Regions from separate parts of the Xenorhabdus santafensis genome, predicted to be linked through region 4. Evidence: predicted binding sites of a transcription regulator. Region 4 holds the regulator's gene; each other region holds the start of a gene.

Region 1 (4,744 bases), on a different contig from region 4:
ATGGAATTAGTGTCAGCGTTTGGCAACCTTAGTCAATATTTTTATAGGTCATTAGCACGTAATGAGAAGTCGTGTATTAACCTAGGGAGATTAGCAGAGAATCTCGCTCCTGACTTTAGGTAAAAAAGGCTATAATCTCCGTCTGCTATTAAATTGCTATGTTTGAGGTTATCGCCATGTTTTCAGGTATGCCAGCATTATCCCATAAAGAGCAGCAAGTTGCTGTAGAGAGAATCCATCAACTTATTTCTGAAGGAATGGGAAGTGGAGAGGCCATTGCCATCGTTGCTCAGGAGTTGCGCGAAAAACATAAGGATAATGAGCACATTCATGTTTTATTTGAAGATGATGAATAATAAACGCAACGTATTTTTAACAAAAATCACATAATTACTTTCTATGACATGTTAATTTGTCTCAACTTTTAATCCATAGAGTTTGGATGGTAATAGGAGGTAACTGTATGAAGGTGGCTCAATTTATTCATCGAATTGGTTTGGTAGGCGCAGGGATTCTGTTTTCTGTCTCATTTACTGCGGCAGCCGCCGAAAATGAAAGAGTGGCAAAGTTTGTTTCTTGTGGAAATTTGACTAAAGAGCAAGTTGCCGCACAGGTTAAGCAAGACTTTTTACAAAATCGCATAACTCATTGGAATACTGACAGAAAGCAATTAGGTACCTCAAAACCAATTGCATGGGTAAATGTCAACGATATTACTGGTGATGAAAACGCATTGCAGATCCCACTTATCGTCCGGGGTTCCAAAAAAGACAAAAGTTATAGTGTTAAGGTCGATTGTAAAAAAGAAACAATTAGTTATAGTGAAGTGAAGTAAATAGCTTGTCATACTATTTTTAAATATGAGCGGGATACTGGAATGTATCCCGTCTTGTTTAAACAGTGAGAGGGCTTTATGACGGAACTACGGAAACTATATCCCGCTTATGGCGCGTATCGAACAGGGTATTTAGATACAGGAGATGGACACCAGATTTATTGGGAATTGTGTGGTAATCCGAAAGGCAAGCCCGCAGTATTTCTCCACGGAGGCCCCGGTGGCGGTATTTCAAGTTATCATCGGCAATTATTCGATCCTGAACATTATCACATTATGTTGTTTGATCAGCGGGGCTGTGGCCGTTCTAAGCCTCACGCCAGTCTGGATAACAACACAACCTGGCATTTAGTCGATGACATTGAACGGTTGCGGAACTTGATGGGGGTTGAGAAGTGGCTGGTTTTTGGTGGTTCGTGGGGCTCTACGCTGTCCTTGGCTTATGCTGAAAAACATCCAGAACGTGTTTCAGAATTAGTGCTGAGGGGCATTTTTCTATTCCGTCCACAAGAGTTGCATTGGTATTTTCAGGAAGGGGCATCCCGTTTTTTCCCTGAAAAATGGGAGCGTACACTATCCATCTTAACCGAAGAAGAACGCACAGATGTGATAGCGTCTTACCATAAGAAGCTGACAAGTGATGATATGCAGGTACAGTTGGAAGCGGCGCGTTTATGGAGCCTCTGGGAAGGCGAAACGGTAACGTTGCTGCCTTCTGAACATGCCGACTCATTTACAGAAGATATGTTTGCTTTGGCATTTGCACGCATTGAAAATCATTATTTTATTAATAACGGTTTCATGGATGAAAACCAACAATTGTTGGACAATATTGAGGTCATCCGCCATATCCCCACCATAATTATACATGGGCGCTATGATATGGCGTGTCAGGTACAAAATGCATGGGAACTTGCAAAAGCATTGCCGGAAGCTGAATTGCACATTGTTGAAGGTGCAGGCCATTCATCTGACGAAGCTGGCATTTTGCATCAGTTAATTAAGGCAACGGATAAATTTATTGGTAAATAGTTGAGATAACCACCCAATTTGCGGTGGTTATTTTTCATTTCATGCCATTTTAAACCCGTCGTAATCTTCTATTTGCATACTTCTTAGCGACTTCTTGGCTCATAAGGCAAACGTGACATTAACCTCGATTGTTGACGGTAGTAATGCAAGCGCTGCTGGAAGTACTCTCTCAGATGCGGTAATTGCGATTTCTCAACAGCATCGGGAATAACTGGCATGTTATAGCGTTCTTTAAAAGCAACGCCGGACGCTGCTAAATCAACATTGATTTTATCCATTTCATCTTTAGGTAATTCGGCTAAGTTATATCCCATGGTAATTCTCTTTGCAAACTGATCTCTTGACAGTGAAAACTAATCAACTATCTTTTTTTTAGCAAGTAGTTTAAAGCGTTTTAAAAGAAATGATGAAAATAAATAATATCCATTCTCATTTTTATTAAAGAATTTATTTTTTAAGTAGAAACTTAATTAAATAAAATTGATTCTTATTTCGTTATATTTAATGATATTTATTCTTATTTGATATGGTCTTAATATATTGATTTTAAATAAATTATTTTATTTAATTTTATTTTTGTCTTATGGGTTTTTAATTGGCATAATATCTAAAACCTTAATGAATTATCGGGAGGAACGGCTAATGTTAAAACAAGAAATGATTAAAAAATTAAATGAGCAATTGAATCTGGAATTCTACTCTGCGAATTTATATCTGCAAATGAGTGCATGGTGCAGTGACAAAGGGTATGAAGGTGCAGCAGCTTTTTTAAAAGCGCATTCTCAAGAAGAAATGCAGCACATGCATCGCTTATTTGATTATTTGGGTGACACTGGCTCAATGCCTATACTGGGTGCAATTCAAGCTCCTCCTGTTGAATTCAATTCTATTGCTGATGTGTTCAATCAAACTTATGAACATGAAAAATTGATCACAGAAGAGATCAATAAGCTGGCTCATGTTGCAATGATGACGCAGGATTACTCTACGTTTAATTTCTTGCAATGGTATGTTGCTGAGCAGCACGAAGAAGAAAAATTGTTTAAATCCATTCTGGATAAACTGGATATGGTGGGCGAAAGCGGTAAGGCTCTCTTCTTGCTTGATAAAGATTTGAAAAATTTATCTACAGCACCTACATATGCCGGACAATGATAAAAAATTAAGCTAATTTGAACGGTTTCTCAGCGTAATTCTTGTTTTTTCGCTCATTGTTGAAGCAAGAATTACGGTTCTTTTCATTTTCCCCCTCATTTTTGCGTAGTGCTTCACAGGTCAAGACATTGTCCATCAATGAACGCAGATTAAACTGATTTTTTGATATAGAATCCCTGCTTAAGTGTAAGAAATACATCTACATATTAAAGGGTTATCTATTATGTCTATTCTCAACATCCGTTCATCTTGGGCCAAATTGTCCGCTTTGGTGGTTTTGTTTGTCGGCATGTCTTGTCAGCAAGCTCTGGCTCATGCTCATTTGAAAGATCAAACTCCGGCGGAAAACACGACGGTTGAAGCTGCTCCACAAGCTATAACTCTGAGCTTTTCAGAGCGCATTGAGCTGGGATTCAGCAAGGTAAAATTGATTGGCCCAGAAAAAGCAGTGGTTAAAACAGGTAAATTGGAACTGGATCCGGAAACCAAAACCAAATTAATTCTGCCAGTTGAAGGTAAACTTACTGCGGGTGAATATAGCGTCGATTGGAGTGTGCTCTCAGTCGATGGTCATAAAACAAAAGGTGTTTATAGCTTTATTGTAAAATAATGATCTCTCTAGAGGCGTTATACGTATTTTGCCGTTTTTCTCATTTTATTGTTGCTATGCTGATGTTTGGCCTCAGCTTATTTAGTGTCATGCTAGTTTCAGGCCCTTTTGCGACTTTGATGAGAGAACGGCTAAAAACTGGAATTTTGATCAGCACGGTATTGGCTCTGATAACCTCAGTGGTGTGGTTTGTTACCCAAGCTGGGTTAATGGGGGATGGCTGGCATGATGTTTATATGCCGGAAATCTGGTTAGCCGTGTTGAGCACCTCGTTCGGAAAAGTTTGGCAATGGCAATTGTTGGTTGCAATACTTGCTGTTGGCGGATTGTATCTTTCCAATGCAAACCTCAGGAATATCCTATTACTGGGTTGTTCGGCCATTTTATTGTCCAGCCATGCATTTATTGGTCATGCAGCCATGTATGAGGGCAACATAGGGCTATTACTTCAAGCAAGTCAGGTGATTCATTTATTGAGTGCAGGGTATTGGTTTGGTGGGTTATGGCCGTTTTTGTTGTGCCTGCAATTCTTGCGTTTGAAAAAGATACCAACTGAAGTTGCTTGCAATACAGTCGATCAAAATACAGTTGACCTATACTCAGACAGCATCTCAGCGATGAAAAAATTTTCCCTTTACGGCCATTTTGCTGTTTTTTTGGTGATAGCAACAGGCATTATGAGCAGTGTCATCTTAATTCCGGGTTGGCCTACATTCAGTCGTTCCTTGTCTGAGTATCAATCAATGCTATGGCTTAAGATAGTTTTAGTCGCGGGTATGGTACTTTTGGCATTGATTAATCGTTACATCCTAGTCCCTAAGCTCAGGCAGAAAGGAAGCTATCAATTGTTAATAATCAACAGTTGGCTGGAGATCCTCTTAGGAACATGTGCATTATTATGTGTAGCGATTTTTGCTATGCAACCTCCTGCATGATCCCTGTATGATTAGCATGAACCTGACTATTTATCCTAATGGGTATCAAATCACAGCCAATAAGGCTGTGATTTGTAAAATATATCAGCGATAAAATTAACGATAGATCATAAGATGTGACTATTTGGGAAATAATAATGAAACGAGTTATTTGGGCTTTACCTTTTTTTCTGCTTT
Region 2 (4,744 bases), on a different contig from region 4:
TGTGATATCCGACAGAGAATAATAAGTCGCGATTTGTGTATGCAGATTATCTCCGTTATAACGCCATCCCAATTCATATGAATTGACTTTAATGCCCCTTAATTTGGAATCATTGACATTGACGCTGTTTCTTAACGGATAGTGCCCGTTCACTGGTTTACCGTAATCACCCGAACCGTAGTATTTGCCTAAGTCAGGCAGTTCAAACCCTTGAGAAAAGTTAAACCATACTTGTTGGTTTTTAGCTAGGTTAGCGAGTATTCCCGCATTGAACAGGTAGTTATTGTAGCTCGTTGTGCCGCCGGGGATGGTATCTGCGGATTTTGCCTCTTTCTCCGCAATCGCCTGCTGCTGTTTATACGCGATAAAATCATCGATTTTGTTCTGCGTATATTGATAGCGAATGCCGCCGTTGATGGTAAATATTGAATTGATATCGTAGCTCGTTTGTAAAAAAGGAGCCAAGTTGGTAATCGTGAACCCCGGATATCGGCCAACATTATAGTTATTTTTTAATTTCATCCCGCCGGATTTTCGTGCGGTATCTAAATTAAAGAATTGCTGATTTGCACTGAATTTTTCATGCTCAGCATCAAATCCGTATGTTAATGACAAATTTTCAATAGGTTGGCTATTGAGTGTGAATTTTCCACCGTAAAATTGGGTTTTTTGCTCTGATGAACTGATACTGTTGACTTTACCCTTTGTAAGGGTTGGAAATGGATAAAAAGCAAAAGACTCATCACGATAAAAAGTCTGGGCAACTAAATCCTGCCCTAAAAAATCGGTATTGGAATATTGCAGGCTTACCAAATGGCGTTCAGTACCGGGAATGCGATCTGAATCTAATCCACTGGCATTATAAGCCGCCGCTTTGCCGGTGACAGCGGCAAAATCTTGACCGAGATAGATGCCATGCTTGCCGTCAGCCTTACTCCGGTAATATTGCGTTATTAACTGTAATTGCTGGTGTTCATCAATGGTAAGTTGCCCGGTTCCCATGACATCAAGCCGATCGGAATATTGCAGGCCTGTTTGAGTATTATCGATTAAAACTTCATTCTTTTTGCCATCAAACCAGCCACCGTAACGTTGGTAAGAGGCGGAAAGGCGACCATGTATATGATCAGTACCGCCACTAATGGCTGCGGCTACTTTTTCATCATGATCTTGGCGGCTTATCAAGCCACTTTTGCCGCCCAATTGCAGATCAACTTGTTTTTCCTGCTGCCCTTTTTTCGTGACAATATTAATTAATCCCCCCGTACTGCCACCGCCATAAAGCGACGTCGCGCCAGATATGACTTCAATATGGTCAATATTGAATGGGTCGATAGAATCTAATTGCCGGCTATCGGAACGGGAAGAATTTAAACGCACGCCATCAATCATGACAGCAATTGATCGGCCACGAATATTCATTCCATGATTAGTTCGGCCTTGGCTGCTGACATCCATGCCCGGAATTAATTGGGCCAGAATATCTTTGAATTCTTTGCCCCCATCCATTTGCTGCTCAATATCACTCTTCTCAATTACCCAAGTTGTTTGCGCCATTTGGGGAATGCTGCGGTGAGTACGGCTGGAAGAAACAACAATGCGATCTTCTTTATCACTTTCTTTTTTTAATTCTGTTGCTGAAACAGATGGGGCCAAAATAACAGACAAACAGGGCGAAATAATCCAAAAAGAACTGCGCTTTATCATTGATTGCCTTCGTATTGAATAAATGAATTAATTTCAGAATCATTATCAATGTTGCAATGATTTCATTCTGAAAACAAAGAATTAAATGCTATTAATAATAATTATTAAGATGATATTCATTTGTTTTGTTGTGTAAAGCATTTTGTGTATTATGTCTACAATTCAACGCAGTAATCGTAACCTTTATCCAGAGGTAATTAGGTTTGATTGAAAGTATTTCATCCCCAACTTCTAATTTTGTTTTGCAACGAGTTAGTTTTGCTGTTTCAGGCCGACGGCTACTCAGTGATCTCTCATTGGCATTCACTTCAGGTCTGGTTACGGGGTTAATTGGTCATAATGGCTCAGGCAAATCGACATTATTGAAAATGCTGGGGCGCCATCAGCCGCCAAGTGAAGGCACAATACAACTGGCAGAACAGCCGATAGCACAGTGGAACAATAAAGCGTTTGCACGTGAAGTTGCTTATTTGCCACAGCAATTGCCGCCAGCAGAAGGGATGACTGTGCGTGAATTGGTTGCTGTCGGTCGGTATCCTTGGCATGGGGCTTTGGGGCGGTTTAGCTCTGAGGATCGTCGTCATGTCGAAGAGGCAATAGCGCTGGTGGACTTGAGCTCCTTGGCTAATCGGCTGGTTGATAGTTTGTCGGGCGGGGAACGCCAACGTGCATGGCTTGCAATGACCGTCGCCCAGAACAGCCGCTGCCTGTTGCTCGATGAACCTACTTCAGCACTGGATATAGCACATCAAGTTGAAGTGCTGGCCCTGATCCAACGCTTGAGCCGTGAAAAGGGGTTGACGGTGATTGCAGTCCTGCATGATATCAATATGGCTGCGCGCTATTGTGATCATTTGGTGGCTTTACGGGGCGGAGAACTGATAGCTCAGGGAACCCCCCAAGAAATAATGCAAGAGCATGTATTAGAAAAAATATATGGAATAGAGATGGGGATTTTGCCTCATCCTGCTGGTGGAGCTCCGGTAAGTTTTGTCTACTGATGAATAAATTTAACCCTAATTTTGGCCGCCGTCGTTTACTTACAACGCTGGCCCTTTCTCCGTTATGGATGCCATCGCTGGCCCGTTCGGTGACTTCCCCGTATGTTACCCATCCTGATAGCCAACGCATTGCTGTATTGGAATGGCTGCCAGTAGAGCTACTGACTGCTCTGGGAATTATGCCGTTGGCTGTGGCTGATATTCGTAATTATAACTTGTGGGTACGGGAGCCTGAATTATCGCCCCAAGTAATCGATTTGGGGACGCGCACTGAGCCTAATATGGAATTGTTGCAGCAATTATCACCTTCCCTGATCCTTTACTCACAAAATTATGGCCCTGCAGTGGCGAAAATGACGACAATTGCGCCAATAATGGGGTTCAGTTTCACAAGCAAAACCCGAACTCCATTAGCTGAAGCATGGCATTCATTGCAACAGCTTGCTGAGCGACTCGAGCTTCATCACCAATATGCCCAACATGTGCAACACTATCATAGGCAGATGGAACAATGCCGGCAGCGGCTGCACATTTGGCATGATGTACCTATTTTATTATTTACTTTGTTGGATAAAGACCATGCGATGGTTTTTGGCGACGGTAGCCTGTTCAAGGATGTCCTCGATAATCTGGGCTTGCAAAATGCCTGGAAAGGAAAAACAAATGCTTGGGGAAGTCAGGTGGTGAATATCGAGCAACTAGCCGCTATTCAAGATGCCAAGGCTATCTTTTTCAGTCATGGAAATGACGCACTGTTCACTCGTGTACAGCAAACTCCATTATGGAGAGCACTGCCGTTTGTAAAACGTTACCCGATCAGCATTCAACCTGCCGTGTGGTTTTATGGTGCTACGCTGTCAGCCATGCGCTTTAGTGAATTATTGACGTCAGCGTTGGAGAAGCGGGCATGAAGTGTTTGTGGACGGTACTTTTACTATTGTTGTTTCCATCACTGATGTTGACATTCTATAACCTGCAACATCAATTGCCTGTTTTCCAGTGGTGGCAATCTTTATATTCTCCCGACGCGGATAATATCCGTCAGGTTGTGATGCATTACAGCACATTACCCCGTCTGGTCATTTCCCTGTTAGTTGGGGCAGGGCTGGGATTGGCGGGATTATTATTTCAGCAGGTATTGCGCAATCCTCTGGCCGAGCCTGCAACCCTCGGCGTTTCTGCCGGAGCCCAATGTGGTGTGACACTGGCATTACTACTGGCAGTACCACCAGATAGCCTGTTAATGCAACTGGCCGCTTTGGCAGGTTCGGTGGTAGTTGCATTGGTAGTATTCGGGTTGTCGTGGGGACGGCGCTTATCACCGATAACGCTGATTCTTGCCGGCTTAGTGATGGGGCTATATTGCGGTGCCGTCAATTCTCTGTTGGCACTGTTTAACTATGAAAAATTACAAGGCATGTTTGTCTGGGCGAGTGGTTCATTGGCCCAGCACGATTGGCAAATTGTACAGTGGTTGATTCCGACATTGTCAATTTCACTGGTGCTGACTTTATTGCTACTAAGACCATTAACGCTGCTTGGATTGGATGACGGAGTGGCGAAAAATCTTGGATTGGGCCTGAACAGTGCCCGGTTGGCTGCATTGTCACTGGCTGTTGTTCTCAGTGCTGTGATGGTCAATGCGGTGGGGGTGATTGGCTTTATTGGTTTATTTGCCCCATTGCTGGCACGTATTTGTGGCGCAAGGCAATTGAGTCAGCAAGTGCTTATGTCACCGCTGATTGGAGCCTTATTATTGTGGTTTACTGATCAGGTTGTACAGTGGCTGGCGACTGTATGGCGCAATATTCCCACAGGTTCGGTCGTCGCGCTAATCGGAGCCCCTCTCTTGTTGTGGCTTTTGCCCCGTCTGCGTACCAATGGGCAAAGGCCTGCACTTTCAACTCTCGAGAAAATTCTCGTTGAACGTCGGGCATTTTGGCGTTGGATCATATTGGGGATATTGCTGCTGAGTGCAATGACAATAACAGCATTACTGTTCGGGCGTGGGGCTGAAGGTTGGTATTGGGCACAGG
Region 3 (4,744 bases), on a different contig from region 4:
CCCACCCAGAAATAATGTATTTTTTTTGGAATATTCATAACCCAACCTTTACATTTTAAAATAATTACTAAATTAGATTCATTCTTAATGAATGCGATACGCGAAAGAAACAGGACAAATTCTCTTTCGCATAAATAATAACTAGGTAGCAGGAGTAGCCAGTGAGTTAACTATGCAGTAACTTGAAAGGTAAAAGGTATATCATTTGTGAGCTAAATTATTTCCCAAATAAACGGCGATTGAAGTCCTCAATTCTTCCACCCGATATACGCTTTTGCATCGTTAGATTCCAACTGGCAGATAAACCTGCGGCTCCCATTAAGCGACGATATTGCTCTTCATCAAATGGGCTATGAAAAGCAATGGAAATAGCTTCCTTGACAGAAACGTCACTATTGCGACTTAATAACTTTAGCGGTTCACCAGCGTTGACCAAACCTGGTGAGATAACTCGGTATAACCAGCCACAACGCCCACTGTTTTGCATAATTGCAGCAAAATCACGGACGTTTGTCACAAAGTTGAGTTTATAACATGGAGAACGTGGTTGAGTGACCTGAATCAAGGCTTCACTCCACTGGTATATATCCCCGATATAAACATTCTCTTCTGTCATTCCTTCAGTTGATATGTTTTCACCAAAAAGTGGAGGGGATAATAATTCCGTTGATTCAGGAAATTGCCTTTTCCAAAAATGATAATGTTCCATAGGATAATGGCAAAGTGCACGATCAGGGCCGCCATGAAAACGGCTCTCTGCCTGTTCATCACCTTCCAGGCCAAGAGAGGTCAACTGTAAGAGGCCATTAACCAACAATTTATTAATGGCGCTGGCGCCCCATTTTTCAGAAGAAGTTATTTTGCCTCTATATGCCTGTAGGTAATACATCACTGTTCCCCTCTCAATAGACGAGTACAAATATTACTCTGACAGGATAGAGGCAGCAAGTTTCGCTTTTATTTTATGTTACAGAGGGAGCATTTTCTCTCTGTGCAGGAAATGTTACTCCCGACCTTCATAACCATCCATATAAGAGGCAGATATGGCTTCAGACATAGCCTTGGTCCATTTTGGCGTAACACTCTCATTGTAAACTTTACCCGCAAACGTTGATCGTTTCGGAATAGTATTCAGAAATTCATCACTGGTTAAGTAACGCACGCGTTGTTGTGCATCTTCCTGCGTCATTCCAGAGACCCTGTCTTTTTTGCCCAGTTGCCAGAATTGCTCGAAAAAAGGGATGAGACGTTGGGTGCTATTGTATTTATGCGTATAGAAATTAGGATCAAAATCGTCATAAGAAGCATAAATAAAATTTCTGGCATTACGTTCAGCACTCGTATTTATCTGGGCACATCCGAACATCAGAGAGGATACTATAAGGGTTGTTGCTATCATGATTATATTTTTCTTCATTATATTGTATTGCACCTTTTATTTTGAAAGATAAGAGATGCTAAATAATAAAGAAAATAATGAGAAATAAAAATGCCGATCACGATAATGACCAGCATTTCAGTAACAAGCTGTTAAATTAATTATTTAATTTTTTCTTCATAACGCTTTGTTGCTTCATCCCAATTTACAACATGCCAGAATGCCTTGATGTAGTCAGGACGGCGGTTTTGGTACTTCAGGTAATAAGCATGCTCCCATACATCCAAGCCAACAATTGGATAACCGGAAGCACCCGCAATTTCCTCACCCATTAATGGGCTATCCTGATTCGCAGTTGATACAACAGCAAGCTTCCCATCATCTTTCAGTACCAGCCATGCCCAACCAGAACCAAAACGGGTTGCAGCCGCCTGTTCAAATTTCTCTTTAAAGCTATCAATACTTCCAAAATCACGCTCAATAGCGGCTTTCAAATCGCCCTTTAATTCTGTTCCCAGTTTTAACCCTTTCCAGAACAGGCTGTGGTTTGAATGCCCACCAGCATTATTGCGAACAAAATTACGCTTATCTGCCGGAAGTTTATCAAGCTGCTTAATTAGGGAATCAATATCCAGTTTATTTAATTCAGGAAAAGCTTCCAGAGCCGTATTCGTATTAGTGACATAGGTTTGATGGTGTTTGGTGTGATGTATTTCCATCGTTTGCTTATCGAAATGAGGCTCTAGGGCATCGTACGCATAAGGCAGAGAAGGCAGTGAATAGCTCATGTCATATCTCCAATTGTTTAAAATGTATCAATCTCACCTCGTGTGAGCAGTCCATTTATTATAGTGAACTGAATGATAATGAAAATAATTATCAATTCCCATAGCATTACTATGGATTCCCTTATGCATCTTAAACTCTTACTAAATCAGATATAAAATCCAAACAAAAACAGCTGATTGAGTTTTATAATCCAACATTTAGTTTTTTGTTGTTATTTTATTTCACAAAAACACACCGCATTAAATGATCATGCCATGAAATTCATTCTCTTTATTGCGTGATCTTCCGCGCAAAAAAGAAACAAAAATTCCACTTGCACTTTAGTTAACCTTGTTTTGACATAGTATTAACAATTGCAAGGAGATAAAAATATGACACAAATAATCAAGCATCTGATTCCTGCTGATATCGCAGATACTGCCCTGATAAGCAAACAACAATATCTACAAGATTACCAATGGTCACTACAAGATCCTGACGGTTTCTGGGGTGAAAAAGGTAAGGTTGTAGATTGGATCAAACCCTATACCAGAGTCAAAAATACGTCTTTCGATCCCGGGCACATCAACATCCGCTGGTTTGAAGATGGTACTCTGAATCTAAGTGCCAATTGCCTTGATCGTCATTTAGAAGAGCGTGGCAATCAAACAGCCATTATCTGGGAAGGGGATAATCCAACAGAATCCCGCCATGTTACGTATCGTGAGTTGCACCGTGACGTCTGCCAGTTCGCCAATGTCTTAAAAAATTTGGGGATCAAAAAAGGTGATGTCGTCGCTATCTATATGCCCATGGTGCCAGAAACCGCAGTTGCCATGTTGGCTTGTGCCCGCATCGGAGCTATTCACTCCGTGATTTTTGGTGGCTTCTCACCAGATGCCATTGCTGGCCGGGTTATCGACTCTAATGCCAAACTTATTATTACCGCAGATGAAGGCTTACGCGCAGGCCGTACCATTCCACTGAAAAAAAATGTCGATGAGGCATTAAATAATTCCGCCGCCACCTGCGTTTCTAATGTGGTTGTCTTCAAACGTACAGGTAATACTCCCAATTGGCATGACGGGCGTGATTTATGGTGGCATGAACTGACTGAAAATGTCAGTTCTGATTTCCCCGTTGAAGAGATGAATGCTGAAGATCCGTTGTTCATTCTTTATACTTCAGGCTCAACGGGAAAACCCAAAGGAGTCCTGCATACAACCGGCGGTTATCTGGTCTATGCATCTTTAACGTTCAAATACACGTTTGATTATCATCCTGGGGAGATTTATTGGTGCACGGCTGATGTCGGTTGGGTAACCGGGCATAGCTACCTGTTATACGGGCCACTTTCTTGTGGTGCAACAACGCTGATGTTTGAAGGTGTCCCCAACTATCCTGACGTAAATAGGCTTTGCCAAATTATCGATAAACATCAGGTCAATATTCTTTATACGGCGCCAACGGCCATCAGAGCACTCATGGCTGAAGGCGACAAGGCCATAGAAGGCACACAACGAACCTCCTTGCGTATCATGGGCTCTGTCGGTGAACCCATCAACCCAGAAGCATGGGAATGGTATTACAAAAAAATAGGTAACAGTAAATGCCCGATTGTTGATACTTGGTGGCAAACTGAAACCGGCGGGTTCATGATTACACCATTACCAGGTGCAACCGACCTCAAAGCCGGATCCGCAACTTTGCCATTCTTCGGCATTAGGCCAGCATTAGTGGATAATTCTGGTGAGATCTTAGAAGGGGAGCATGAAGGCAACCTTGTCATCACCGATTCCTGGCCCGCACAAGCCCGCACGTTATACGGCGATCATGAACGTTTCGAACAGACCTACTTTTCAACTTTTAAAGGAATGTATTTTAGTGGTGATGGTGCCCGACGTGATGAAGATGGTTATTACTGGATCACCGGTCGGGTTGATGACGTCCTGAATATTTCAGGCCATCGTCTGGGAACAGCAGAAATTGAGTCAGCCCTAGTTGCTCATCCTAAAATTGCGGAAGCAGCTGTCGTTGGTATTCCCCATCATATCAAGGGGCAAGCCGTTTACGCCTACGTCACGCTGGTTCATGGCGAAGAACCTACCCCGGATCTATATACCGAAGTCAGAAATTGGGTTCGCAAAGAAATCGGGCCGATAGCAACGCCTGATATCCTCCATTGGACAGATTCTCTGCCCAAAACTCGTTCCGGGAAAATTATGCGACGCATTTTGCGCAAAATTGCTTCTGGGGATACCAGTAACTTAGGAGATACCTCTACTCTGGCCGATCCGGGAGTTGTTGAAAAACTGCTGGAAGAAAAACAATCCATAAAAATGTCGTAAACCATTTCGTAAAACATATAGGCCGCCGCAAGGCGGCTTGAATAACGTATCACCAAAAATACAGAACTGTGTAGGGGATATGGCCAATAGTCATGGATTCTCTCGGTGACGGCTATCCCTTGTCCAGCACTTAATGATGTGACCCAAGGTGTGTCGTTTAAAATCAACAAGGAGATACCCTGATGAATGCCGACATTTATCAAGAGATTGAAAATAATCCCCGCTTTAAGGAATTGATCAAGAAACGAGG
Region 4 (4,744 bases):
ATGGCTCAGGGAAAGGAGCAGGAAGCTAACGAATACCGCTTGCTTGATCCGACTGACACCTCAAATACGACGTCTGTGCAGTTCTATGATCGCCGAAGCTACCTTAATCCATGCATGGATTCTTCCAAGCGATTTATCGACAAGGTGATCGGTGAAATTTTTTCCATGCACAAAGAAGCCGGATTGCCATTGAATACTTGGCATTTTGGTGGCGATGAAGCAAAAAACATCCGTCTGGGGGCGGGATATCAGGATAAAGATGGGCCAATTGTGCCTCATAAAGGTATTATTGACCAAAAAATTGAAGATAAACCTTGGGCAAAATCTCAGGCTTGTCAAAAGATGATTGCTCAAGGTGTCATCAAAGATGTTGATGAGCTTGCCAGTTATTTTGCCATTGAAGTCAGCAAAATCGTCAGATCGCATGGCATTGATACGATGCAGGCATGGCAGGATGGGTTGAAACACGCCAAATCAGCAAAAGATTTTGCCACCAAGCACGTAGCGGTCAACTTCTGGGACACGCTCTATTGGGGAGGTTATGGCTCGGTAAATGATTGGGCGAATAAAGGTTATCGGGTTGTTGTTTCCAGCCCTGATTATGTTTATCTCGATATGCCGTATGAAGTTAACCCGAAAGAGCGTGGTTATTATTGGGCTACTCGGTTTAATGACGAAGAGAAAGTTTTCAGTTTTGCGCCAAACAACATGCCACAAAATGCGGAAACCTCGGTAGATCGCGATGGTAATCGCTTCAATACTGACAGTAATAAACACTGGCCGGGGGCTTATGGAATGTCGGGGCAATCATGGAGCGAAACAGTAAGAACAGATGAGCAGATGGAATATATGATTTATCCGCGCTTACTGCCGCTGGCGGAGCGGGCATGGCATCGGGCGGGCTGGGAGCTTACATATCAGCAGGGCAGGGAATATAAGGGAGGGATAACGCGTTATGTTGATATCAGCGCACTTCATCACGACTGGCAACGTTTTGCCAACCTGATGGGGCAAAATGAACTGGCAAAATTGGATAAGGCGGGGGTTTCATATCGTCTGCCGGTGCCGGGTGGCAGAATTATTGATGGAATATTTGAAGCCAACATTGCACTGCCGGGAATCGCTATTCAATATTCTCTGGATGATGGTAAAACATGGCAAATTTACAATGATAGGCAAAGACCTTCAGTCAGCGGACAGGTGAAAATCCGTTCTGTCAGCAGCGATGGCAAGCGTTTCAGCCGGATAGATGAAGTCAAATCAGTTAGATGAAGTAAACATCCTGCGCTTTAAGCAACCTGCCGATTAGCTTGGGCTAATCGGCAGTAGCTTATTCAAATTAAATCAAACAGCAAAAACTAACAATTTCAATTAATTCTTTAAATTCAATCAGTTTTTATTGTGCTTGCTTCTTATTAATTCTCATCATGCAGTGCATTATCTTTGCGGCAATCACCAACAGCGCAGTGACCATATAAATAGAGGCTATGGTTTGAAAGCTTAATCCCATAACGTTCAGCGATGTTTTTCTGACGTTCTTCAATAAATTCGTCATTAAATTCAATGACTTTACCACAATCGAGACAAATCAGATGGTCATGGTGATGTTGTTGAGTTAGTTCAAAAACCGATTTACCGCCTTCAAAATTATGGCGTGTGACAATGCCGGCATCATCGAACTGATTCAACACGCGATAGACAGTGGCGAGGCCAATCTCTTCACCGATATCAATCAGTTTTTTGTAGAGATCCTCCGCACTGACATGATGGCATTCTGGGTCCTGTAACACTTCCAGAATCTTCAACCGCGGAAGAGTTACTTTAAGTCCAGCATTTTTCAATGCTTTATTGTTGTCGGTCATGCGGATTCAGTCCTGTAACTTGAGTTAAGTGAACTTGTGATACTTAGAGGTATCGTGAGGGAATCATGATTCTGTTTCACGTTGTTGATTATAGGCATGGATATCCAAAATGAAAACCATGCCAGTTCTGCTATCATGACACATTATGCAAGAAAATATCTTGCGGCGGGAACTTATGCTCCCAGAATTTCTGATAGGCTCATTTCAGTCTTGATTTGTTGAACCCAGACGTCAACGCGCTCATCAGTTAATTCTGGCTGACGATCTTCATCAATGGCCAAACCGATAAAGTGGTTGTCATCAGCCATCCCTTTCGAGGCTTCAAAATGATATCCTTCTGTCGACCAGTGACCCACAATAATAGCACCTTTAGGCTCAATAATATCGCGAATAGTGCCCATGGCATCACAAAAATACTCTGCATAGTCTTCCTGATCACCACAGCCGAACAGGGCAACCAGTTTTCCTTCAAAGTTGATCTCTTCCAGTGTTGGGAAAAAATCATCCCAATCACACTGAGCTTCGCCGTAATACCAAGTTGGGATGCCAAGTAGCAAAATATCAAAGGCTTCTATATCTTCTTTGCTACTTTTGGCAATATCGTGAACTTCAGCAACATCAGCACCGCCCAATTTTTCTTGGATCATTTTAGCGATGTTCTCTGTGTTGCCGGTATCGCTGCCGAAGAATATACCTATTATTGCCATAAAATGGGTTAACCTCTTGTTTTCTATGTGTATTTAATTTGTACACATCGCGCTGAAATCAGCAGGAAAAATGTCAGTTTTTATAAAACCAAAAGCGCTATTTTGACCAAACATCCATGACAAATCTGTCAGATTTGTGTGGTGCGTAGCTTCATTGTTGTTGAGTAAAAGCCGTTAATCGGCAAGGTGGTTTTCTTCTGCCAGTTGGGCTAACAGCATTTGTTCAATCAGCTCGCTGCGGCTGATATTACGCTGTTTCGCCAGATGATTCAGTGCATCAACGGCGTCTTCGTTGAGCTTGAGTTCCACTCGACGCAATCCCTTGACTTTATCTCGTCGCAACTGGTTGCGCTTATTGATCCTAAGCTGTTCATCTCTGGACAGCGGGTTTGTTTTAGGTCGCCCTGGCCTGCGTTCATCTGCGAACAAATCCAGTGTGGTGCGATCAGTTTGTTCTTTTGCCATAAATTCAATTGATAAAGGGCGTGTACCAAAATATAGCGGGCAATAATACCTTAGCTGGGCGCGTGTCGCTACTGGTTGATGGGAGAGATTATCGGAATCGGCAATTACGGTGCCAATGCCTTGCGTACCATGCTGGTCAGAAATTCAAAATTTCCTGCCCATTCATAATCCGATTCCATCCCTTTTCTGCCGATAGTTCCATCAATGGTGGTCATTATCCAAGAGGCGGCCTGTTCCGCATTAATTTGCCGATTAATTTCCCCTGCTTCAATACCTTGGCGAATTAACGAGGCTAAGCGTTCCCTGATTTTTCTATCGTTTTCGATAAAAATCTTATAGACGTTGGGATTGCGGCCAGCTTCAGCAATAATTTCGATACCGAGACGGGCATAGCCGGGTGTATCAGTAAAGCGGAGCAGCTCTGCCATGATTTTTTCTATTGTAGCAATGAATGAGTTTTCATCAGTGCAATCAGACAAAATTTGGTCATAGTCCTGATAATCTTCTTCTGCAATAGCTTCGATAATGGCATTTTTGGTCGGGTAATAGTGAAACAAATTCCCGGGGCTCATGCCAGCCGCCTTGCAAATTTCTGCGGTCGACGTTGCATGGAACCCTTTTTCGATGAAACAGGATATAGCCGCATCAAGAATATGTTTGCGTTTGGCTTTCTGTTTTTCCGTTAGTTTTTTCACCTTATCTTCCTCTGCTTGTCAGTGATAATCGAGATCGTCCTTCGTTACCGATGACAATTTTCTAAGATATGGAGTCATAAAATTTTTAAAATCATCCATATAACTATAAATAACGGGGACAAACAGTAAACTCAGCAATGTTGAACTCAGCAGGCCACCAATCACCGCAATCGCCATAGGTGCCCGGAAACTGGCATCTGCCCCGCTGGTTAAGACGAGAGGGATCATCCCTGCAATCATAGCAATCGTTGTCATGATAATCGGCCTGACTCGTTCTCTGCCAGCCTGAATAATCGCTTCATTCCGTGGCATACCAGAACGGGCTCTTTCGAGGATAAATTCAACTAATAAGATAGAGTTTTTGGTTACAATTCCCATCAGCATCAATAGGCCGATAATAACAGGCATATCAATTGCGGCATTATAGAGAAGCAAAGCGATGATAGCACCACCAATGGCAAAGGGCAGGGCGATTAAAATCGTCAGCGGCTGTAAAAAATCTTTGAACAGAATAATCAGGATAGCCAGCACCATCAAAACACTTAACAGCATGGTGGTGGAAAAACGGTCAAACATCTCATCCATGTATTCCACATCACCATAGAGCACTCTTTTGACCTCGGGTGGCAAGTTCTGCAATGAAGGCAATTTATCGATTTGCTCCAGCGCTGTTCCAATTTCAATGCCACTGAGATCGGCTTCAAGAGCGGCCTTGCGCTGGCGGGAAATACGCTCAATTTTGTCCGGGCCGGAAGCAAAAGAAATATCCGCGATGGATTTAATGGGAACATTGGTTCCCGATGTGCTGTTAACATAGAGATCATTCAACACGGTCAGGCTGTCCCGGTTTTCTTTCGATAATAAGACTCGGATAGGCACCTGCCTGTCCGGCAAATTAAATTTAGAGACATTGGCATCACCCGCCCCAATGGTTGCTGTTCTGATGACTGAGCCAATGTTTTCTGTCGTGACACCAGCTCTGGCTGCTTCGGCGATATTGGGGGTAATAATAACC

What was found. Region 4 encodes Fur, which represses iron uptake genes when iron is present. Its sites were predicted from a motif close to ATAATAATGAGAACNACTATCAA; they were not measured.
Region 1: a site for Fur is predicted at 2,284-2,306, ahead of ftnA (non-heme ferritin). Genes of this name have one in related genera too.
Region 2: a site for Fur is predicted at 1,793-1,815, ahead of FE392_RS13555 (TonB-dependent siderophore receptor). Genes of this name have one in related genera too.
Region 3: a site for Fur is predicted at 2,239-2,261, ahead of sodA (superoxide dismutase [Mn]). Genes of this name have one in related genera too.

The regions. Positions count from the first base shown of each region.
Region 1 is NZ_VCDN01000046.1:58,373-63,116, forward strand. It holds gene FE392_RS12465 (YoaH family protein) at 177-356, shown strand; gene yebF (protein YebF) at 464-835, shown strand; gene pip (prolyl aminopeptidase) at 914-1,867, shown strand; gene FE392_RS12480 (DNA polymerase III subunit theta) at 1,951-2,181, opposite strand; gene ftnA (non-heme ferritin) at 2,510-3,022, shown strand; gene copC (copper homeostasis periplasmic binding protein CopC) at 3,246-3,632, shown strand; gene copD (copper homeostasis membrane protein CopD) at 3,632-4,567, shown strand; gene FE392_RS12500 (YebY family protein) at 4,705-4,744, shown strand, end outside.
Region 2 is NZ_VCDN01000050.1:14,017-18,760, reverse strand. It holds gene FE392_RS13555 (TonB-dependent siderophore receptor) at 1-1,707, opposite strand, end outside; gene fhuC (Fe3+-hydroxamate ABC transporter ATP-binding protein FhuC) at 1,911-2,708, shown strand; gene fhuD (Fe(3+)-hydroxamate ABC transporter substrate-binding protein FhuD) at 2,708-3,619, shown strand; gene fhuB (Fe(3+)-hydroxamate ABC transporter permease FhuB) at 3,616-4,744, shown strand, end outside.
Region 3 is NZ_VCDN01000027.1:2,132-6,875, reverse strand. It holds gene FE392_RS08185 (glycosyltransferase) at 1-38, opposite strand, end outside; gene yiiM (6-hydroxyaminopurine reductase) at 218-889, opposite strand; gene FE392_RS08175 (Exc2 family lipoprotein) at 1,004-1,417, opposite strand; gene sodA (superoxide dismutase [Mn]) at 1,540-2,166, opposite strand; gene acs (acetate--CoA ligase) at 2,539-4,494, shown strand; gene FE392_RS08160 (DUF485 domain-containing protein) at 4,677-4,744, shown strand, end outside.
Region 4 is NZ_VCDN01000078.1:13,520-18,263, forward strand. It holds gene FE392_RS16720 (beta-N-acetylhexosaminidase) at 1-1,272, shown strand, start outside; gene fur (ferric iron uptake transcriptional regulator) at 1,416-1,862, opposite strand; gene fldA (flavodoxin FldA) at 2,036-2,569, opposite strand; gene ybfE (LexA regulated protein) at 2,744-3,034, opposite strand; gene FE392_RS16740 (TetR/AcrR family transcriptional regulator) at 3,139-3,729, opposite strand; gene FE392_RS16745 (efflux RND transporter permease subunit) at 3,748-4,744, opposite strand, start outside.